Regions from separate parts of the Pseudoalteromonas sp. NZS100_1 genome, predicted to be linked through region 2. Evidence: predicted binding sites of a transcription regulator. Region 2 holds the regulator's gene; each other region holds the start of a gene.

Region 1 (8,102 bases), on a different contig from region 2:
TTCTAAACTTAAAAATAGTGATTTTGAGCGTTACTGGCAAGATATCGTAAAAGGTATTCAAGCTATGTCATGGTACAAAATGGCTAAACCGAGTAATGAGTTAGAAGAACAATTAGTTGCTATTAAAGCGCTAATCCCATGTTTCTTTCACTATGCTGATGCTAAAACACCAGATAACTCTAACTACATTAAACTGCTAAGCAAGCCTAAGCGTACTACAACTACAACAGGTAAAACTCAACGTAGAGGTAAAGAGTCTGCAGAAATTTTAGTAGACCGCGCACTTGCCGCTGACGATATCCCTGAACATATTCGCAGTAAACGTGATTCAATTGTAAGTGAAGTTCAAAAAGGTCGCAGTGTAAACGAAACAATTAGCCTTATGCGCACTATTTTTGGCTAAAAAACCTTTCCTAGCTGTACTTTAATAGTACAGCTAGGTTAGTTTATGCATCAGCAGCGTGCGACAGAAAATCAAAAAACTTCCTTCCAAAAACATCATTTCATCATAAGCAATTGTTTTAATAGCATTAGTTTTACTTAAAAATAATTAAAACGAGACTGGCACATACAGTGCTATTACCTTCCCAGTTAAATAATAAAAATGCACCCAGTTAAAAGGTCAAAGCAATACATAATAAAACCTTGGTATGCAAAAGTCATATAGCGGGAATGAAACATGCTAAAACTACAAAAAACAATACTCTTCGGTGCACTGGCGTTTGCAGGCATAACATCAACAACGACATTTACAGAGGTAACTGCAAATGCAGCAGCAACCTCCAACCACTTATGGCGTGTCAAGAGCAAACAGGAGGCGACGCTGCTATTTCGGGTGGAATTGATTACGCTAACGAGTCCGGCTTTTATGCAGGTACTTGGGCTTCAAATGCATCGTGGGCAGATGAAATGACCTATGAGCTTGACCTATATGCAGGCTTTAGTGGCGCAATCAATGAAAGCGTTAGCTATGATGTTGGTTATATTTACTATGCCTACCCTGATGCTGCTTCAGAAGCTGACGCAGATTTCTCTGAGGTTTACGGGATTATCAGTGTAGAAGGTTTCACTTTTGGTGCTTCGGTATTAGCAACTTCAGCTGCTAGTGGTGATGGTTCCGACTTTGGTGATTCACTTTATTTAACAACAGACTATGGATTCGCTATTGGTAGTAATGGAACTGAAATAGCGCTGCATTTGGGGCATTACTCAGGCGGCTTTATTGGTGATGACAACATCATCGATTACGGCGTTTCAATCTCTAAGGATGGCTTTACTTTTGGCTTATCTGATAATGATATCGATGGCTCAGATTTAAAAGCTTACGTTGTCGACTCTGCAGACTTTAGCCTATAAAAAAATGTGTTACTTGCTGCAACACTAAGGGCCGCAAGGCCCTTTCTCATATTTAAACCACCTAGAAAATAGTTATTTACAAAAAAACAATAAGGTAACATTAAAGTTCGAAATCACGATTAAGGATTATTATGAATTTATCAAAAAAAATTACAGTTATTTTAGCGTTTTTTTAATCACAATGAGTACATTTACCTATGCAACAATGACATGCCGTTGCACCTCAGGTAGCATGACGGTTGTTCATGGTGAGGGTGGTACAGTTAGCTATTCGTGCTCTGGTGGTGGTCAAGTTTCTTGTATGATACGGTTGGAATAAGCATCATTTAGAAAGGCGTATGCCTTTCTCTTCTAAGGATAGTAAAATGAAATACATATTTTTAATTGCACTTGTTTTTGTCGCCATTCTTGGTATTGGTATTTTAAACACTGGGCAGCCTTCAGATCCTCCGCTAACCCACATACAACCAACTGATGAAGCCATTCTTAGTAATGAAAAAGCTAAGCCTCCAATTGAGCCAAACACCCTATTAAGTAAAGCCTCTGAACCATCTGTCAAACAGCACAAAGTTGTAGAGCAAAAAGTGGCAGCGATATCTAAATTGCCTATTTCAAGCCCTAACGCTTTCTCTGAAGAATTTGTTTCAACTGAGGGTGGAAAAGAATTTGTTTCAACAAAAGCATTGGACGACGTATTTAAAAATGATACTTCAATATTACTGCAGCGTATGTCTAATATTGAATACTCTGAAATAGCACAAATACGTAAAGATAAGCTAAACGATTTTATTCTAAATGAATTAAAAGACGTCACTATTTTACAGCAAGATCTAGAGTGTGCAGGGAAGGTTTGCGCACTAGAACTTACTTATACACAAAGTAGTAATCAAGCATCTATTGAGGCTCTTTCAAGTTTTTCTAAAAACTATTCTTTTCAGCAATTTACTGAAACCGAAAGTGGTGATAAAAAATTAAAAGCATTATATATTGAAACTGAAGACCCTAGCCTATTAACTCTTTTAAATAACTAATTCACGCTGACAAGTATAATACTTAAAGCTATTTTCAGTCCTATATTAGAGTCTAGTTTTCCTGCTATAAAGCAGTAAAACTAGACTCCATAAGTATATTAAGTCACGAATAACCGGCATCAATCACTGCCCACTTTTAAAAATACCAAAGAATAGCTCACGTCCACTATTTTATGGTATCAAGCTGGGTTCATTTGTTTTATAACAATCTCTGCAGCTTTAAGGCTAAATAATATTTAAGTATGCGCCGTTTGCCATGCTGAGTGAATTCTCATTACAGAGCAAGCGATTAGCTTTTTACAGGCTAAAGCTTTACGTATTGCTCCTTGGCCTGTTGTAAGTGTATTTGTAGAACAACACAAAGACGTTATTGCACTTGATGAACAACTTCGTTTAGTCGACTACATTAAAAGCATTCGTGAGCAATCTCTTAAAGATATGATCCCTGAAGACTTACTTGCGTTTAGCGGTAAGCACATGGCATCACTTGATCCAAGCACATACAACTTTGACGTTGAATGGTTTGCATCTACAAAGAGTGCAAAGAGCTTCCATCAGATGCTTGGAGATTTACCAGGTGCTTTTGACGACGCACTAGCAAATATTCCACTTGAAGGTGATATAACTCAATATGAGTATCAACAATTTGTTGCTGCTTATTCAAAAATATTCACCGACAACAACGAAAAACCAACACTTGCGCCTGCAACTCGTTTGCTTGCAATGCGTCGTCCTGATTTATTTACTCCGATTACAAATAATCGATTAGATGCTTTATGTGGTGCCCTTGGTGTTTCTAAACTTAAAAATAGTGATTTTGAGCGTTACTGGCAAGATATCGTAAAAGGTATTCAAGCTATGTCATGGTACAAAATGGCTAAACCGAGTAATGAGTTAGAAGAACAATTAGTTGCTATTAAAGCGCTAATCCCATGTTTCTTTCACTATGCTGATGCTAAAACACCAGATAACTCTAACTACATTAAACTGCTAAGCAAGCCTAAACGTACTACAACTACAACAGGTAAAACTCAGCGTAGAGGTAAAGAGTCTGCAGAAATTTTAGTAGACCGTGCCCTTGCTGCTGACGATATTCCTGAACATATTCGCAGTAAACGCGATTCAATTGTGAGTGAAGTTCAAAAAGGTCGCAGTGTAAACGAAACAATTAGCCTTATGCGTACTATATTCGGTTAAACCTTCTAATTTAGCCGTACTTTCATGGTGCGGCTGGGTTAATTTATGCACCACCAACGTGCGCAACATCTTCCTTCATGTTATACCCCTTCCCTATTCATAAAATGCAAGCTCATGTTTTTTAATATATAAAAATAATTTTTAGTAAAAATAATGAAGCTGGCACATACAGTGCAATTATCCCGTTAGTTAAACAATAAAAAGCCGTCAGCCTAAAGGTTCCGATTACATAATAAAAACCTTGGCGAGCAAAAATCATATAACGGGAAATGGACATGCTAAAACTAAAAAAAACCATCGCTATAAGTGCTATAGCATTAATGGGCGCAACATCTTTAACGTCAACAGCCGTACATGCTGAAGTAACTGCTAATGCAGCGGCAACATCAAACTACTTATGGCGTGGTCAAGAGCAAACTGGGGGCGATGCAGCTATTTCAGGCGGTATTGATTATGCCAATGAATCGGGCTTTTATGCAGGTACTTGGGCTTCAAATGCATCGTGGGCAGATGAAATGACCTATGAGCTTGACTTATATGCAGGCTTTGGTGGCGATATTAACGAAAGTGTTAGCTACGATGTTGGTTATATTTATTACGCTTACCCAGACGCAGCTTCTGAAGCAGACGCAGATTTCTCTGAAATTTACGGTAGCATCAGTGTTGAAGGCTTTACCTTTGGTGCTTCTGTATTAGCAACATCAGCTGCAAGTGGTGATGGTACAGACTTTGGTGATTCACTTTACCTGACAGCTGACTACGGTTTTGCTGTTGGCAGTAACGGCACTGAAATGGCACTTCACTTAGGCCATTACTCTGGTGATTTTATTGGCGATGATAATATCTTAGATTACGGTGTATCAATTTCGAAAGACGGTTTTACTTTTGGTTTGTCTGATACAGATATGGATGATTCAGATATTAAAGCTTACGTTGCTTATTCTGTAGACTTTAATTTATAAGAAAGAATGTGTTACTTGCTGCAACACGAAGGGCCTTTTGGCCCTTTTCTCGTTTTATAGCTGTTTTGCCTTAAATGGTACCTTATTACATTGTACTTCTACTGTTTTAGGGTACCAAGCTGGGCCGATTTGATTCACAACCACCTCAGCTAAACCATTAGTAAACGATTTATACGTATGAGCGCTTTGCCATTCACCTTGTGGGCAATGTGTTGTTAAATCTAACGGCTCTGATCCCTCGTACAACGCAAGTGCAAAATTATGATGCCACTGTGAGCTTTTTAGCGTTTTATTGCTTACTTTGCTTTGTGCTCCGTTATCAAAGTAAATATTTGTACATCCCGTTAAAATAATCAGTGTGCAACCGGCTGCAAGTAGCTTGATACTCATAATGTTTCCCCTATTACTTGCTCTTGGCACCACACTTTAATGGTATGGGGCGAGTATATTCCAAGCGTAATTAAACTCAGCGCTCCATCACTAAACGTTTGTTGTGACTGCATTTGAATAACCGGTGTATTTGAACATATTTGTTTTACGTCTACGCGTTGCTCGCCTACCAATCCCCAAAAGTAAAATGAGCGACTATCTTCGTAATTAGCTTGGCTCGTTATTTTTGCTGTTGCCTGTGGCTGAATGGTTACCGCAGAACAAGCACTCAGGCTTAATGCTATCGCCCCTATAATTAATGGTTTCATACTCTTTCTTATAAACTAAATACCAGTAAGGTAACTTTATAAGAGAACATAAAATATTAGCGTAAAAAGCTGTGGGGAATATGTAGAAACGCTATGAAGTTTTATACAGTTTATTACACATAAAGGCCGCATAAATGCGGCCTTTAAATTAGTCAGTTTAAGTGGTTAGTAGATAGACCTTAAAATTTAGCTAGGTTATTTTTACTGTCCTTGTCGACTAGCTTAATGTAAGGATCAACCCCCGCAAATAGTGGCTTTTCTTTTACTTTAAGCTCAATAGTATTAGTACCTGATACTATTTGGTGCTTTTGAGAGTAAATAACAAAATCTTCAGCTAGTAGGTTTTCAGGGTCATCGCTAAACAATGCAATATCAATTAGCTCATCGAGCGGCTGTTCAGTTTCTTCACCTTGGCCATCCGCACGCTGTTTAACGGCTTCTACGCTAAGTGTTACAGTATAAAATCCTTCGCTATCAACGCTATCTGTAACTGACACATCTTTCATCTCAAGCTCATATAAGGTGATATATTTAAACTGATCGTCAATAAAACTTTGCTCTGCTTGTGTTGCGTCTTGTTTTAAATAGCTAAGTAAATCAAGTGTTGTTGGGTATGGTGTTGATTGGTACTGAAACTCATTTAAAAATGCTTTGAGTGCATCATTTAACCGTTTTTCACCTAAACGATCATAAATCGCCATCATTACCACAGATCCTTTATTGTAATGAAGATATTGTTGAGACTGCGTTTTATATAGTGGCATTTCTTCAAAGGCTTCCCCTGTACGCCCTATTAAGTACCTATCAAGCTCATATTTTAAAAACTTACGTAGCTTCTCTGCGCCAAAGCGTTTTTCAAGCACCATAAGCGCACTGTATTGTGAAAGCGTTTCTGACATAACTGCGCTCCCCTCAACATTTGCTCCCGACACTTGATGCCCCCACCACTGGTGCGCTACTTCATGTGCGGTAACATAGTAAGGGTAGTCAACTTTACTCTCATCTCTTAAGTCTGTAATAAACCCCATGCTTTCTGAGTAAGGGACTGTATTGGCAAAACTTTGTGCAAACGAGCGATACTTAGGAAATTCAATTATACGTAGCTGCTTATGCTGATACGGCCCAAATGCTTGTGTAAAGTAATCTATCGAGTCTTGTACCGACTCAATCATGCGGTCAACATTCCATGCATGATTTTTGTGGTAATACACCTCAATATTTACCCCATTATGCTCAACCTTTTTACTTTCAAGTTCAGCCGAAAGCACCGCATAAAAGTTTAAAATAGGCGCATCCATTTCATAAACAAAAGTGCGGCGCCCGTCTTTTACACTTTCACTTTGTAAATACCCTGGGGTAATAGCAAATTGCGACTCGTCGGTTGTTACCGTTGCCTTAAAGTTAATAAACCCATTAGCTGCACCAAAATCACTTTGAGTATAGTACTGACTGTCTTCTAGCTTATGGGCACGTTCAAGTTCTGGTAAATCATGCTTACGGCGTTCAAATTTATCAGCTACCTGTAAACCACGGCTATAACCAAAGCTAGGAAGGAGTTCCAAGTTATTAATAAAAGTGCCATTGGCAACTAATTGTGTATCAGAGTCTTTATCAGTAAAGGCTGTATGATCACGAGTAACCGACAGTTGCCCTTCTCTTATTTCGTTTGGCATAAGCGGCTGCTCAAACTCAAACCATGCTGAATAAAGCGCTGGTAATTTTTCAACTATCTTACCGCCTGCCATAGCTACATCCCAACTTTTAGCGTGTTGAGGTGAGCTTATTAACACTCGCGTAATTGGCTCGTTAGAGGTATTAGTAAATTTAATTTTTGCCACAGCACTTAAAGCACGCTTTTTTGGATAAATATCAACAGTTAAGTCAACATCGGTCACCATAGGTACTGCTAAGTCTTTGTATTGTGCAAACTGCTGTTCATAACTTATTTGCTTGTCTTGAAACTCATCGCTCGTAGTAAACTCATTCAAAACTCGCGTGTTGTTATAAATATTGTAGCCTGCACCAACAAACACTAGTGCACTAATAACCGCAATCGCTTGCCCTTTTAACGACATATTATAACGAAGCATAGACAGGCGTGTGCGCAGCGTTTGTGAAGGACCACGGTGCCATAACGCAAACCCAACAATCGCTAAAACAAGACTTAACGCGCCCCAATATAATGTGTACCAATGCGCAGCTTGTAAGAAATGTCCATAACCATTTATATCAGAATACGGTACGCTACTGCTTTGCGAAAAATGATACATATGATGCTCAAACCCATAAGAACCCATTACTTTTTGCGCTATGTAATACAAAATAAACAAACCCATTCCTACATATTTATTCGGGCTAATAATCTGTAAAAAGAAGGCGAGTACTGTCAGCATAATCAACGGTAAAATCGATAAATAAACAATCCTAAATAAATACTGTCCTAGCTCTAAATTAAATTGACCTTTAAATAACTGAACTGTAATTGTGAGTATCATTCCCACGAGGAACAACCCAGAAACAGCGGCGATTAAAGCCAGTATTTTTGACACCCAAAAAACACTGTTATGTACAGGAAAGCTGTCAACAATATCGCCCATGCCACTTTGTCGCTCTCGCCACACAAGCTCAGCACTATAAAAAGCGATAATAACAAACAAAAATAAACCAGAAATACCGCTAATAATATTGACCATATTCTGAGTTAAAGGCCAGTTAGTAGTGCCATAAGCACCAATAGGCGCAAACAGAGGGATCATAAGCGTTACAATGCTTACACCCGCTAAAATCATAAAAGGAGCACTAAATATAACTTGTTTAAGTTCGAATATACTGCGTATTATTAGCTGAGATTTAGTACT
Region 2 (8,102 bases):
TCATATTTTTATATATGATTCTATTGCCTCTCGAAAAGCTAACATCCTTGACTTCTACTATTGATTGCGACAAGTCGCTCTCCATAAAAATGTTCACTAGTGCACCTATTTTAAAGCTTTTTTGTCAAAGATGGAAAAAACAATTCGTAAGATTTTGTAATACACCCATGAAAAGGATTATAAGACTCGCTCAAAACAGCTTAACCCCGGCTTAAATTTTTAAATTAGCTGTTTAAAAGCAGCATTGTTACGTAGTTGACCTTACTCTTTTATTTATACTTTCATCTTGGCTTTTGTTACTATTCGCGCCATCCGTATTTTGTATAACTGGCTTAACACAATGGTTACCTCGTTTGTTATTTTAATTCTTGGTTTTGCAGCTCTTGTTTGGAGTGCAGACAGGTTTGTTTATGGCGCTGCGGCTCTTGCTAAAAACTTTGGTGTACCTACACTTATTGTTGGTTTAACCGTGGTAGCTATGGGCTCTTCAGCACCCGAAATGATGGTTTCAGCCTCTGCCGCTTTGGCTAATAAAACCGACACAGCAGTTGGTAATGCTGTTGGTTCTAATATTACAAACATTTTACTTGTGTTAGGTATCACAGCTTTATTTCGCCCTCTTTCAGTTTCATCAAGTACATTAAAACGTGAAATGCCATTAGTGATGCTCGTATCTTTAGCTACTTGGTATGTGTTCTCAGATAACTACTTTTCATTTAATGAAGGTGTTGCACTTTTGGTTGGCTTTATCGTATTCATCGGTGGGTTAATTATTGTATCTATGCGTGCAAAAAACCAAGATGACCCATTTGTCTCAGAAGCCTGCGACGATGTACCAAACGATGTACCTACGAAAAAAGCGGTATTTTGGTTAGTTGTCGGCATGATACTCCTACCTGTTAGCTCTCATTTTTTAATAGGTTCGGCTGTCGATATTGCTAAATACTTCGGCTTAAGCGACCTAGTAATTGGTTTAACGATTATTGCCATTGGTACTAGCTTGCCAGAACTTGCCGCTTCGGTTGCAGGTGTACTTAAAAATGAAGATGATTTAGCACTAGGTAATATTGTTGGCTCAAACATATTTAATATTCTAGCGGTATTACCACTTGCCGGTATTATTAACCCTTCTGCCATTGACCCATCATTAGTAAGCCGAGACGTATTAATTATGATTGGCGCAACACTTGCCCTAATTATTATGTCATTGAACTTTAGAGGCACCCAACGTATCAATAGAGTAGAAGGCGGCTTATTGCTAATAGCGTTTTTGGGTTACCAAGGGTATATTTTTAGTCAAGTAGGGTAAATGATGGCAACGCTAAATTTTATTGAACAAGGCCTTCGCGTTTTAGATGTTGAACGCCAAGCACTTAGTGATATTGCACAATATGTAGATGAAAATTTTCATAACGCGTGCCAATTAATGTACGACTGCGAAGGCCGTATTATTGTTATTGGTATGGGTAAATCAGGTCATATTGGCAATAAAATAGCGGCAACCCTTGCAAGCACTGGCAGTCCAGCATTTTTTGTTCACCCTGGTGAAGCAAGTCATGGTGATTTAGGTATGATCACTAAAAATGACGTGGTTATGCTTATTTCTAATTCAGGGGAGACCAGCGAAGTTTTAAATATCATTCCGGTTTTAAAACGACTTGGTGCCAAAATGATATCGATGACTGGCAATACGCAATCAACCATGGCGACCCTTGCTAATGTACATGTGTGTATTAAAGTAGAAAAAGAAGCCTGTTCATTGGGTCTAGCTCCTACATCAAGTACCACTGCAACGCTTGCGATGGGCGATGCCATGGCAGTTGCATTATTAGAAGCTCGCGGGTTTACAGCTGATGACTTCGCGTTATCTCACCCAGGTGGTAGTTTAGGCAAGCGCTTATTACTTACTTTAAAAGATGTTATGCACAGCGGCGCAAATACACCTATTATTAGCGTTTCACAAACAGTTAAAGACGCCCTTATTGAAATGTCTGCTAAAGGGCTAGGTATGACAGCCATTGTTGATGAAGATCAGCAGCTCGTGGGATTATTTACCGATGGCGATTTGCGTCGTATTTTAGAGCAAAGAATTGATATTCATACAACACAAATAGATGTTGTTATGACTAAGTCATGTACTACGGCTACACAAGATATTTTGGCTGCTGAAGCGCTTAATATTATGGAACACAAACGTATAAATGGCTTAATCGTCGTCAATGATAAAAACCAACCTATTGGCGCATTAAACATGCAAGACCTATTAAAAGCAGGAGTGTTATAAATGCAATTTGAAGAACTCTATCAACCGCTGAGCGATGATGCAAAAGCACGCGCTAAAAAAGTAAAGCTACTTATATGCGATATTGATGGTGTATTTTCTGATGGCCGTATTTATCTTGGTAATCAAGGTGAAGAGCTAAAAGCATTTAATACAAAAGATGGTTTTGGCATTAAAGCGCTTATAAACAGTGGCTTTGAAGTGGCTGTAATTACTGGTCGTCATTCACAAATAGTGCAACAACGTATGAGCAGCTTAACCGTACAGCATATTTATCAAGGCCAAGAAAATAAGCTCATTGCCTATCAAGAGCTAAAAGACAAACTCAACCTTAGCGATGAACAAATTGCTTATATAGGTGATGATGGTCCTGACATGCCCGTTATGGAATTAGTCGGCTTTGCTGTTGCAGTAAATGATGCCCATCCACTTATTAAACGTTTATCACACTATGTAACGCAAATGCCTGGCGGCTTTGGTGCAGTAAGAGAGCTCACCGACTTACTTATGCTTGAAAATGGTAAAGCATTGACTACACAAGGCACTAGTTCATGAATGCAGCGCGCATAATATTAAGCGTTTTATTCATTAGCTGTATGGTTTGGCTTTGGTACCCTTATTTTACACAAACAAATATTGTGCCTCAGACTGAGCCTGAAGTTATTGCCAAGCCTGATTACATAGCCATAGAACTCAAACAAACAGCCTATGACGAACAAGGTAAAATTAGCCACAAAGTCACTGCGGCTAAAATGGAGCTATATCAACAATTAGGTTTTACGTTTTTTGAAAAACCTATTTTTACTTTATATAACGAAAAGCAAACGTGGCAAATAAATGCAGACGAAGCAACATTATACGAAGACAAACAATTAATTTTAGAAGGCAATGTGGTTGCCAAAAACTTAACCGATAACGCCATGATAGACAAAATCAATGCTGATAATATTCAGGTAGATATAAAGCTATTAACAATGCGTTCGGAGCAACCCGTTATCATCACTGGACCCAATTTAAAAATCACTGGTAAAGGCCTAGAAGCCGACTTAAAAACCGAAGTGATAAAACTAATTAACCATACGCGAACCATATATTATGACCAATAAAATATTAAAATCACTTATTATTCCTACACTTATACTAGCGTTTAATAGTAGTGCTGCAGAGCAAAACACGCAACCGGCTGCAAATCAAATTTCAATAAGCGCCGATAAGCAAGAAGGTCAATTAAAAGCTAATGTCGGGATTTTTGAGAAAAACGTTGAAATTATTCACGGTAACCGCCGTATCACAGCCGACCGCTTAGAAGTACATAAACGCGATGAACTTGGCGATAATAAACAATTATTAATTGCTACAGGTAGCCCTGCGCACTTTGAAGAAAAGCAATCAGATGGCACGACTATGAGCGCCAGTGCTGACGAAGTACGTTATGATGTATCTAAGCGTTTTTTAACGCTTGTTGGTAATGCACAAGTATCGCAAGCGGGACAAAAAATAAATGCTAAAAGCATTACCTACGATATAGAGCAGCAGCTAATCAGTGCCGAAAAAGATGAAAACTCAACTGACCGCGTTCACACAATTTTAGTACCAATCGAGACTAAAAAAAGTAAAAAAAGCGACAAAGGTCAACCATGAGCACATTAAAAGCAGAGCTATTAGCAAAGAGCTATAAAGGCCGTGAAGTTGTAAAAAACGTCGGCCTTGAAGTCAAAGCTGGCAGTATTGTTGGCTTACTTGGCCCTAACGGCGCAGGTAAAACTACCACGTTTTATATGATAGTAGGACTTGTACCTAGCGACAAAGGTAAAATATCGATAGACGATAACGATATTACTCTTTTACCTATGCATAGTCGTGCTAGATTAGGCATTGGCTACTTACCGCAAGAGTCTTCAATATTCAGAAAGCTGACTGTTTATCAAAACTTAATGGCCATTTTAGAAACGCGCAAAGAGTTAAATAAACAAGCTAGAGAAGACACTCTCGATAAATTATTAGATGAATTTAGCATACAACACATTCGTGATAGCCAAGGTATGGCATTGTCGGGTGGCGAACGTCGTCGTGTTGAAATAGCACGTGCGCTGGCAGCAGATCCTAAATTTATATTACTGGATGAACCATTTGCAGGTGTTGACCCGATTTCGGTATTAGACATAAAGAAAATAATAGAACATCTTAAAAATCGTGGGATTGGTGTATTAATTACCGATCATAACGTAAGAGAAACCCTTGATGTTTGTGAAAAAGCCTACATTGTTTCTCATGGGGAGCTGATTGCATCAGGTACTCCAGAACACGTATTAAATGATAAAACAGTACGCGATGTTTACTTAGGCGAGCAATTTAGGCTGTAACATTTACGCCATGTCTTTAAGCATCTGCTAGTATTAATTATAACAACATAAAAGGATTGTTAGAGATACATGAGGCAATCACTACAGCTGCGCATGGGCCAGCAACTTACAATGACTCCACAGCTGCAACAGGCTATTCGTTTGTTGCAACTCAGTACATTGGATCTCCAGCAAGAAATACAAGAAGCTCTCGACAGCAACCCGCTATTAGAGGTTGAAGAACCAGACTATTCCGAAGACGCTGCAGGTAAAAACGAGCAAAAAGCAGATACAGATGACATAACTGTTAGCGCATCTGCCGATGATGCTCCAAGCGAATACGAACAAGATAGTGGTGAAGCACTTGCAAAAGACACGCTAAGTGACGACATGGCTATGGATGTTAGTTGGGATGAGTACATGAGTGCCGCCCCAGCAGCATCATCGGGTCCGATGCCTGAAGACGAATCAATATACCAAGGCGCCTCTACTGAAACGCTTCATGAGTATTTAATGTGGCAATTACAACTAACGCCATTTAGCCCTACCGATGAAGCCATTGCTATTGCTATTGTAGAAGCCGTCGATGATTCAGGCATTTTAACACTAAGCTGCGAAGAAATTTTAGAAAGCTTTAATCAAGAAAACGAAGAAGATAACGAAGTTGAACTTGATGAAATTGAAGCAGTATTAAAGCGCATCCAACTGTTTGATCCTGTCGGTATTGCTGCACGTAGTTTACAAGAGTGTTTATGTATTCAACTTAACCAGTTTGATAAAGAAACACCTTACATTAATGAAACGAAAATGATTTTAACCGAGCATATTGATTTATTAGCAGCTCGTGACTATCGTACATTAATGAAGAAGACTAAGCTCAAAGAAGAAGAGCTTAAAGAAGTAATGACATTAATACATACTCTTAGCCCTAAGCCTGCAGATACTATTGTAAGAGAAGAGTCTGAGTATGTTATTCCTGATGTGTCAGTTAAAAAAATTAAAGGCCGCTGGGTTGTTGAGTTAAACCCAGATAGCATGCCTAAAATTCGTGTTAATAGCCAATACGCTGCAATGTCTCGCACTGTAAAATCCAGTGGTGACAGCCAGTTTATTCGCTCGCATTTACAAGAAGCTAAATGGTTTATTAAAAGCTTAGAAAGTAGAAACGACACGCTATTAAAAGTAACAAATTGTATTGTTAAGCAACAACAAGGCTTTTTTGAACACGGTCCTGAAGCCATGAAACCAATGGTTTTAAATGATGTTGCTGAAATGGTAGAAATGCACGAATCAACAATTTCGCGCGTAACAACCCAAAAGTATATGCACACACCCCGTGGTATATTTGAGCTTAAATATTTTTTCTCAAGCCATGTAAGCACCGAAAACGGTGGTGAATGTTCATCTACAGCAATCCGTGCGCTTATCCGAAAATTAATCGCAGCAGAAAACTCAGCAAAACCATTGAGTGATAGCAAAATAGCGGATATATTGGCTGAGCAAGGAATTAAAGTAGCGAGACGTACAATCGCAAAATACCGCGAATCTCTGGCTATTCCACCGTCAAATCAGCGTAAAAGTTTGATTTAAGACGCAAAAAAAAGAGGGTAATGCTTATGCAACTAAACTTAACTGGTCGTCACGTAGAATTAACCGATTCACTAAGAGACTATATTAATACCAAATTTGCGAAGCTAGAAAGACACTCTGATCATATTAATAATGTTCATGTCATTCTCGATGTAGAAAAATTAAATCAAAAAGCAGAAGCCACCATACACGTAAGCGGTGCTGAGCTATTTGCCTCTACAGAACATCAAGATATGTATGCCGCCATTGACTCGTTGATCGACAAGCTCGATCGACAAGTAATTAAACACAAAGAGAAGCTTGCTCGACACTAATATGATGAAATTAAGCTCACTTATATGCCAGGACTGCAGCAAAGCTGCGGTCCTTTTTAATAGCAAAAAAAGAATTTTAGAGTTCATTAGCGAACTTGCTCACGACAAACTTCCGTATTTACCGCAACAAGATATTCTTAATGCTTTAATGAGCAGAGAAAAATTGGGTAGTACAGGTATAGGGCGTGGCATTGCGATTCCTCACGGAAGAATGAGCGGCGCAGAAGAGCCATTAGCTTTAGTGCTCGTTAGTGAAACACCAATAAATTTTGATGCTATAGATAATCGCCCTGTTGATATTTTTGTCGCACTCATCGTACCAGATGGCGATAACCAGCAGCACTTAAAGACTCTAGCAACCATTGCTGATAAACTAAACAACAAAGATTTTTGTAAACAGTTACGCAGTGCAAAATCAGATACTGAGCTTTACCAAGTTATTGTCAATCAATCATAGTTTTATAAAGGGTGTTAAATGGAGTTAATTATCATAAGCGGCCGTTCTGGTTCTGGAAAGTCGGTTGCTTTACGCGTTGTAGAAGATTTAGGTTATTATTGCGTAGATAATATTCCAGTTAACTTGCTTCCTTCATTAGTTCGCAGTGTGTCTGATAGCTATGATAAAATTGCTGTTAGCATTGATGTGCGTAACATCCCTAAACAACAAGATGAATTTAACGATATTCTTGAATACTTGCCTGGCTTTGCAAAACCTACGTTATTTTATTTAGATAGCGACGATCAAACATTGATCAAACGTTTTTCTGAAACTCGTAGATTACACCCACTATCAATTGACTCGTTGCCTCTTGATTTAGCCATCAAAAAAGAAAAAGAATTACTTGATGTATTAATCACCCGCGCCGACTTTATGATAGATACAACTGATTTAAGCGTTCATCAACTTGCTGAATCTATTCGTGAAAAGATTTTAGGTAAAAAAGATAAGCAACTGATTGTCACGTTTGAATCGTTTGGTTTTAAATACGGTATACCAAAAGAAGCAGATTACGTATTTGATGCACGCTTTTTACCAAATCCACATTGGGAACCTGAATTAAAACCTTTAAATGGGTTAGATCAACCTGTTAAAGATTATTTGGCCAATCACAGCATAGTACAAAAATTCACATGGCAAATTCAAACATTTGTACAAACGTGGTTACCGCACTTAGAGCGAAATAACCGTAGTTATTTAACCATTGCCATTGGGTGTACAGGCGGACAACATCGCTCTGTATATTTAGCGCAAACTATCGGTGAAAGTTTTGCAATGACACATCCCAATGTAAAAATTCGCCATCGCGAACAAGAAAAATAATATAGCTGAATAATCACCTGTTCAGCTTAGGTAGAGTAAGTTATGCATTGTGAAGACACTTTTTTAATAAAAAACAAATTAGGATTGCACGCCAGAGCAGCCACCGTGCTTGCCCAATTGGCAGTGCAGTTTGATGCGACTATTACATTATTTCAAGATGACAAAGAAGCCGCAGGCGATAGCGTACTTGCACTAATGTTACTTGAAAGTAGCCAAGGCAAAGAAGTAAAAGTTGTATGCAAAGGCCCCGATTC
Region 3 (8,102 bases), on a different contig from region 2:
CGCAAAGTCGATACCACGGTGCGCTCTAACTTGCCCAGTAACTGGGTGTAAGCGACGAGGATTAAAGCTCGAACTAATATACTTAAAGCTTACAGGTGCACGTAAAAATGCTTTTTTCATGCTACGCCCTTCAGGCGTATAAAAATTGCCGTCGGTATGGCGAATCGCTGCAAAGCGCTGACCTTGGTTTACAAATTCAGCGGCAATAATTTTACCGGTACCAATAAACTCGCCATCAACATAATGAGACTCGTAAATTAAGCCAAACACATCGCCTTTACGAATGTCGTTTGCAAAATCAACATCCCAACCAAATATGTCAGCAAAGTTCATTATTTGACGTTCGCTTAAACCTGCCGCTATTGCTGAAGTCCAAAAGTTGTTAGATATTTCGCCGCCAGCGGTTTTGGTTAGCGTTTCAATTTCTTTACTATCAATAGCTGTATCGTAGTTACCTTCTTCATTTAAGGTAACAAATAAAGTATCGGTTTTTGAAATCACATAGCGCAGTTGAGCCAAAGAGCCATCTTCAGCTGTCGCAAAGCTAAGTATTTCACCAGGGTGAATTTTAGTTAGCTTGCGCGTTTCTGCGTTAGTGTTAATTAGTTTATGGAGCGTTTGAGCTGAAAAACCAGCACGTTTGAAGATAATTGCTAAATTGTCGCCATTTTTAACTTTATGATCGACAAAGTCGTATTCTGGTAATTTTTCTGCTGCTTGCTCTGAATTTAACTCAGTTAATTTTTCGTTGTCATCAACTTTAACTTGTAACTCATAGCGCTTGCCTATCTCTAATGCATCTGCATTATTGTCTTTAGAAGCAGTCGCTTTTTCAGAAGGAAGAAATGCCAAGCCGGCAATAGCAGAAACTAAACCTAAAATAAGCAATTTGTGTTTTTTTGGGAGAGTGTTAACCACGTGAACCATAACGTGCCTTTTTCTGCTGTCAAGATAATAAATACATAATATTGCAGGATATACTTAATAATGTACGAATACTAGTGCTTTGTAGATTTAAACTAACCTTAAACTACGCTAAAATCAGGGTTAGGAAGCCTTTTTTAACGTCCTATCTAACTAAGACTCAATTCATTTTGTTTAGTTGCATTAATAACTTAAAAAGTTATTTTAATTAGGTAGAAATTTGTTATGTTAGCTACATATATATATTCGGTTTAAACCTATATTAAACCGTGATTACAAGTAACTAGTCCGCCCCTTCGTAGGCAGAATTTTGGAGTAACACAAAGTGGATTTACAAACCGCTCTAGCAGAGATAAAACGCGGTGCAGAAGAAATATTAATTGAAGACGAACTAGTTGAAAAACTAAAGTCGGGCAAAAAGCTAAAAATAAAAGCTGGCTTTGATCCTACAGCCCCTGATTTACATTTAGGGCACACTGTACTAATTAATAAAATGAAAACCTTTCAGGATTTAGGTCATGAGGTTATTTTCTTAATTGGTGACTTTACTGGCATGATTGGTGACCCAACAGGTAAAAACGTAACGCGTAAACCACTTACTCGCGAAGACGTACTAGCCAATGCCGAAACATATAAAGAACAAGTATTCAAAATTCTAGATCCTGCTAAAACCACTGTTGCATTTAACTCTACTTGGATGGAAAAGTTAGGCGCTGCAGGTATGATAAAACTTGCTGCTAACCAAACAGTAGCGCGCATGCTTGAACGTGATGACTTTAAAAAGCGTTACGGCAGCGGTCAACCAATTGCAATTCACGAGTTTTTATATCCACTGGTACAAGGTTGGGATTCGGTTGCACTAGAGTCAGATGTTGAACTGGGCGGTACTGATCAGCGCTTTAACTTGCTAATGGGTCGTGAGCTACAAAAAGTTGAAGGGCAAAAGCCGCAAACAGTATTAATGATGCCATTACTTGAAGGTACTGACGGCGTTCAAAAAATGTCTAAGTCGCTTGGTAACTACATTGGTATTACTGATGCGCCAAACGATATGTTTGGTAAAATAATGTCAATTAGTGATGTGCTAATGTGGCGTTATTACGATTTATTAAGCGCGCTTTCTATTGAAGAAATTGCAGCTCAAAAAGAACGTGTTGAGCAAGGTACTAACCCGCGCGATATTAAAATTGAACTAGCTAAAGAGCTAATTGCTCGTTTTCATAGTGAAGCTGATGCACAAGGTGCACATGATGATTTTATTCAGCGTTTTCAGAAAAAAGCGTTACCAGATGAAATCCCTGAGCTAACAATCACTATCGCAGAAGACACTATTTTAATTGCTAACTTGCTTAAAGAAGCAAATTTAGTAGTAAGTACATCAGAAGCAATGCGTATGATTAAGCAAGGTGCAGTTAAACTTAACGGTGAAGATAAAATCACTGACACCAAACTTGAAATAGCAAAAGGTACAACGGCTATTTACCAAGTAGGTAAACGTAAGTTTGCAAACATCACTGTAGCTTAAATACCGTTTGAAAACTAAAAAACCAGCCTAGGCTGGTTTTTTTGTGCTCGTATTTTGGGGTCTGTAAATAGTTACGAGGTAGTCACTAAATAGTCACTAAATCACTTTTAATATTTTAATACTTACAATTACTAACAACCAAAATACACGCGCCTGATTTAATCTATTAATTATTACAGGTACATCCTCGGGTGTAGGTAGTCTATCAGTACCTATACGCATTTTATTAAAGCGAGTACCTAAATAAACTGCAGGCCCGCCCAGCTGCACGCCAAGTGATGCAGAGCATGTGCTTAGTAGCCAACCTGTATTTGTTTGATAAAAATGTCTACCATAATGCTTTATGTAGTGCATGCTTTGTTTGCTCGCTCTACTTGCTGCAATAGTTAAAGCGAGTAAGCGCATTGGAATATACTCAATAATAAACAACAGAGTTTTAAGCGGTTTTAAAAAGTAGCTATTTGGGGATATGTCACTACGCCAGGCTTGTTGTATTAAAGTAAGTAATCGATAGGCGAGGGCCGCAATAGGGCCAAAGGCTAAAAATATAAATATAACTACGAAATAGTATCGAGCAGTGCGCAGTATTAAGCTTTCAATTAATGCTTTGATAATACCAGGAGATGAAAGCCTATTAACTTCACGGGCAAGCAGTGGTTTTAGTAATTCGCGTGCTGTCGATTTTTGATTTTGTTTAGTTAGCTTTGCAATGCGAAGTGCTTTTTTATCAATACTCTTACTTTCTAAGCATAAGTATAAAATAAGGCCAGCGAGTAATTCAGGATAAAAAGCAAACTCGAGTAGTAACACTACAATAATGAGAATGACACTTAAAATGAGCGTGCTTGCGAGTATAGCTGCCAAATATTGATAGCTTTTAGGTTCTTTGCTTTTGTATATGCGCTTGCCAATAGCACCAAAAACAGCATTCAGCGCTGTATTAGGATGATACCAGCTAATAAGGGGAATAAAGCGCTCAGCAAGGAGCGCTAGTATGAAGGCAATAAAGTCCAAGTGATTTTGAACAATATTGCTAAGCATTTACAGAGACACTGCAGTTAGCTTTTCTAAAAGTGCGACAACCATTTTAGATGAGTTGATTGATGCTGTTTCTAGGTATTCTTCAAACGATTGTGGTGACTCTTTACCTGCAATATCAGACATTGAGCGAATTACAACAAATGGTGTGTTAAGCGTAAAACACGTTTGTGCAATTGAAGCGCCTTCCATTTCAACGGCAAGCATTGTAGGAAAATCACTGCGTGCTTTATCGATACGCACAGGGTCACACATAAATGTGTCACCAGTACAAATTAAGCCAACAAGTGTTTTAACATCACTGATTTGTTCGATTGTTTGTTGTGCTGCTTCAACTAATTTAGGGTGAGCTGTAAAGCCTGCTGGCATTTGTGGTACTTGGCCAATTTCGTAGCCAAAAGCAGTAACATCTACATCGTGATGACGTACTTCTGACGAAATTACTACGTCGCCAACACTTAGAGAAGGATCGAATCCACCGGCAGAGCCTGTGTTAATTACGCAATCAGGTTTGAAGTTGTCAATTAGTAAGGTAGTTGCAATTGTTGATGCTACTTTACCAATACCAGATTGAACAAGTGTTACTGTGTTACCAGCCAATTCACCAGTATAAAAAGTGAAACCTGCTTTAGTTAAAATTTGTGCGTTTTGCATCGCTTCACGTAAAATTTTAACTTCTGGCTCCATTGCGCCAATAATACCAACATTCATAATGTTTAATTCCTGAGTTTGAATCACTTGATTATACGTGAAGTTAGCAATAAAAAACAAAAAAGCGAGCTTGTTTATGAGCTCGCTTTAAATACTTTTTAGGAGAGTATTTAATTTGGTTTTTAAATTTCAGCTAAAGCAGTTGTTTGTGCTTTGGCTTGAGAAGGTGAAAGTACCGCTGGCTTATGTGAGCGATTACGAACAGGGCGCTGCGTTTGTGTTGCTGCAGGCTTACCAAGTTTAAACATAATTGCATCGCGTACTTCAGAAGGACGGTAGCCCGATTTAACTTTCATACGAATATGTGGAATGCCCGCAGACTCTAGTGCACCGTTTACAAACCAGTCGCGTTGAGCTTTGTGGCCATCTTTATTGGCATTGTTAACTAGGTCAACGGCCGCAACAATAGTTAGTTTTTCTTTATCGATTAATACAAAGTCGAGTTGCTTATTTTTAGCTTTAGCTAAAGCAGCACGTTTAGATTTAATAGAAAGACCTTGCTTACAGTCAATAACGTCAATTAGCTTAACGCGACTAACAATTTTATATTGATCGCCAACAGCACGCTCGAGAAGATTTAAAAAAGCGCCTTCAACCTGCGTAAAAACAGTTTGCTTGCGGGTAAAAGGATACGGGTTTCCGCCATCGTCATTAAATTTTGACGCAACAACAGAAGCCCCGACAACTAATACTAGAATTAATAATAAAGCGAATTCCATACGGTAACTCCATAACAACAAATTGACACTGCTCAAATAAAGCAATTTACGTGCCTAAAAAGTATGAGTTATAAAATAATTACCAACTGTTTATAAAAGCTAAAACGATGTAGCTATTAAGCTTTGTATCCACCTTTAATACCTTTAACCGCAATAGCTACAGCATCGTGTGCATGGAGTGATTCATAATGGTTTATTTGCAGCCAGTAATCGCTGTAATTATCTGTTTCTAATAAAGCTTTAATTTTACGCGCTGCATCTTCACAAAACATAAGATTTTGACCATTTAAACGGGCAAATTCTTGCTCGTCTTCGCGTTTTACTGCCGCTTGTACAGGCGTTTTAAGTTCAGCTTCGAGGGTATTTATTAGAGTCACTACGTCAAATTCTTGAATATTGCTATCAAGCTTTACTTTTACGTTGGCAATAGAGCGCTGCGAGTGAGGTGTAGCTACTATGCCTTGTGTAGTGCCTAGCCATTCGTGCACATCTTTTTGGCTTAAGGTTTCTTGGTTAAACTTTTCGTTAAACGCGTTTTGTATAAGCTGGCGTGCAAGTGCTGCAGAGCAAGGGCATGTTGAAGAATAGGTAACATCTACGGTTAGCTCGTAGCTAATAATGTTATTTTCAATTGTACTGGTAAGTACAACTGGGTAGCTTTTCCAGCCCGCTTTACCACTTAATAGTGATTTACGGCGTAGCGGTAATTCAAATTTAAATTCAATTTGTGCTTTATCGCTCAGCCCTTCGTGGCTAGTTATAAAGGTATCGAGTGCTTGCGCTATTGTTTGCGGATTGACTTGCTGCTCAGTTGAAAGCAGGTCAAGTGCTAAAAATAGACGTGACATATGAATGCCTTTGGCATCTTCTTTATGCAAATTTACAAATGCACGAGCTTTGGCATTTACTGTAACTGGAGATAAGTCTCGTGACTCAAAAATAAATGGCAGTTCGATTTCGCCCATGCCAACCCAGTCTAATTTACCTGTTTGTAAAGCGGGTGCAGTGTCTGCTATATCTGGCATATTGGTTTGCATGTGCGCTACTCGTATTTTGGAGATAATAAAGCGGGGCATTTTACACTAAATAATTTATTGCTGAAATGATGAGTTTAAGAGATGAGCAAAATCAAACATGAAAAATTCTGTTTTTATCGCACAACATGGGTAGTGGTAGGAGAAAAATGCTAAAATCTGGGAAAATGGTATGTTTATACATGCGCATTGCCTTCTTTATATTTAAGCACACAGCTAAGAGATAAAATTACGTATGACCGATTATTCTTTGAGCCCTTGGGCTCGGGTACTTTCCAGCTCAATAACGCGATTTGGTGAATTTAAAACCGCAGCTATTTGTTACACTTTATTTTTAACTGTATCTCTTATTTTATCGAGCATGTTTTATTATGTTGCGATAGGCGAATTACACCTTGTTGATATTTTGGCTGTGGTATTTTTTACGGCTGTAGTTTCTCCTTTAATTATAAGTGTATTACTTAATTCAATTCGTCAATTAGATGCCTCGTATGCTTATTTAGATAGCGCAACCAAGCAGGAGAAGCTCTTAAACCAAACCCTAAAAGACAACATTAGTCGTTTAAATATTGAAATTGATGAGCGTAAAATGGCATTTCATGCCAAGCATCGCGCTATTGAAGAGCTGCGCCGAGAAATTGCTGAGCGTAAAAAAACACAACAAGAACTTGCCCAACAAAGTATGTTGCAACGCTCAATCGTTGATTCATCTCCCGATCTATTTTATTACCGCGATAACAACGGTGTATTTGCCGGCTGTAATAAAATGTTTGAAGAGGTAATGGGAAAATCAAGTAGTGAGTTAATAGGAAAAACGGTTGAGCAGATATTCCCGAGTCATTTTTTAGCTGAAGTTTTGGCAACCGATAAAGAAGTAGAGCAAAGCCATAAAGCACTAACTATAGATGTAGGCTATGAAGTAAATGGTGAAACACGTTGGTTTGAGCTGCGTAAATTACCTTTTATAAATGATGACGGTGACTACATTGGTTTACTGGGCTTTGGTCGTGATATCACTAGCCGTAAAGAAGCAGCACAAGCACTCGAAACTGCCTATAAAGACAAAGGTAAGTTTATTGCTACGCTGAGCCATGAACTACGTACTCCTTTAAATGGCATTGTTGGTTTAACGCGTATGTTATTAGACACAGAGCTTAATAAGCAGCAGCGTAGTTGGGGCAATACTATTTTTTCGAGTGCTGAAACACTCGGTAATATTTTTAACGATATTATAGATTTAGATAAAATAGATAGAGATCAGCTCGATATAGCAACCAATTCTATTAATGTGTCAGACTTTATAAACGATGTAGTTAATTTTGCAGGCTTAATAGCAGAGCAAAAAGAGCTTGAGTTTGATATTAAGCGCAATGGCATACTTGATGTTTACGCGCAGCTCGATCCGACTCGATTACGCCAAGTTGTTTGGAACTTAATTAACAACGCCGTTAAGTTTACTCAGCAAGGCAAAGTAACACTCGAATGCAGCAGAGAAAATCGCGTAGAAGGCCCATGGTTAGTTATTAAGGTACTAGATACCGGTCAAGGTATTCCACCAGAGCAACTTGCCCATATATTTGATATGTATTACAAAGCGCCGGATTTAAAAGGCACTAACGCGATAGGCTCCGGTATTGGTTTAGCTGTAACTAAAGCACTTGTAAGTGCAATGAAAGGGATAATTACGGTAAATAGTACTGAAGGCGAAGGAAGTTGTTTTACAGTGCAAATACCGCTTAGTTTATGTGTTGCACCAACAGAGCAAAGTTATGTTGGCCGTGGTTTGTATATTCTGCTAGTAGAAGATGTGCCTCTGAACGCCGAAATTGCTACAAACCTATTAGAGCAACGCGGGCATGAAGTGTTATGGGCTGAAACCGGTGAAGATGCGCTCTCGTTTGTCGAAACCGAAGATGACTTAGATTTAGTACTACTCGATATGCAATTGCCAGATATAAACGGTGACGTGGTTGCTAAACAAATACGCTCAGATAGCCACTTCGATAAATTACCTATTGTTGCTTTAACTGCCAATGTACGCAGTGCTGAAAAAGAGCTTGAAGGTATATCAATACAAGGTGCGTTGGCCAAGCCAATTAACACAGTTAAGCTTGATAAAATGCTGGCTGACTTATTTGGCATTAAGCAAAG

Evidence for each region. Region 2 encodes sigma-54, which starts transcription at its own class of promoters, with help from an activator protein. Its sites were predicted from a motif close to GTTGGCACGNNNNTNGNNT; they were not measured.
Region 1: I6F66_RS13895 (TorF family putative porin) is a predicted target of sigma-54. The motif match lies at 3,743-3,761, and genes of this name have one in related genera.
Region 3: I6F66_RS19115 (DUF2726 domain-containing protein) is a predicted target of sigma-54. The motif match lies at 4,957-4,975, and genes of this name have one in related genera.

Annotation. Positions count from the first base shown of each region.
Region 1 is NZ_JADYXN010000020.1:68,297-76,398, reverse strand. Features, by position in the region: gene I6F66_RS13915 (hypothetical protein) at 1-403, shown strand, start outside; partial or broken gene I6F66_RS13910 (TorF family putative porin) at 680-1,356, shown strand; gene I6F66_RS13905 (hypothetical protein) at 1,722-2,387, shown strand; partial or broken gene I6F66_RS13900 (hypothetical protein) at 2,673-3,584, shown strand; gene I6F66_RS13895 (TorF family putative porin) at 3,860-4,546, shown strand; gene I6F66_RS13890 (hypothetical protein) at 4,601-4,936, opposite strand; gene I6F66_RS13885 (Bor family protein) at 4,933-5,244, opposite strand; gene I6F66_RS13880 (M1 family aminopeptidase) at 5,424-8,102, opposite strand, start outside.
Region 2 is NZ_JADYXN010000004.1:36,984-45,085, reverse strand. Features, by position in the region: gene I6F66_RS03905 (ATP-binding cassette domain-containing protein) at 1-85, opposite strand, end outside; gene I6F66_RS03900 (calcium/sodium antiporter) at 341-1,309, shown strand; gene I6F66_RS03895 (KpsF/GutQ family sugar-phosphate isomerase) at 1,313-2,284, shown strand; gene kdsC (3-deoxy-manno-octulosonate-8-phosphatase KdsC) at 2,285-2,836, shown strand; gene lptC (LPS export ABC transporter periplasmic protein LptC) at 2,833-3,387, shown strand; gene lptA (lipopolysaccharide transport periplasmic protein LptA) at 3,377-3,922, shown strand; gene lptB (LPS export ABC transporter ATP-binding protein) at 3,919-4,644, shown strand; gene I6F66_RS03870 (RNA polymerase factor sigma-54) at 4,714-6,213, shown strand; gene hpf (ribosome hibernation promoting factor) at 6,240-6,527, shown strand; gene ptsN (PTS IIA-like nitrogen regulatory protein PtsN) at 6,532-6,984, shown strand; gene rapZ (RNase adapter RapZ) at 7,003-7,848, shown strand; gene I6F66_RS03850 (HPr family phosphocarrier protein) at 7,891-8,102, shown strand, end outside.
Region 3 is NZ_JADYXN010000042.1:6,606-14,707, forward strand. Features, by position in the region: gene I6F66_RS19095 (peptidoglycan DD-metalloendopeptidase family protein) at 1-927, opposite strand, end outside; gene tyrS (tyrosine--tRNA ligase) at 1,250-2,449, shown strand; gene I6F66_RS19105 (regulatory signaling modulator protein AmpE) at 2,546-3,490, opposite strand; gene mtnN (5'-methylthioadenosine/S-adenosylhomocysteine nucleosidase) at 3,491-4,198, opposite strand; gene I6F66_RS19115 (DUF2726 domain-containing protein) at 4,321-4,917, opposite strand; gene folE2 (GTP cyclohydrolase FolE2) at 5,034-5,954, opposite strand; gene arcB (aerobic respiration two-component sensor histidine kinase ArcB) at 6,187-8,102, shown strand, end outside.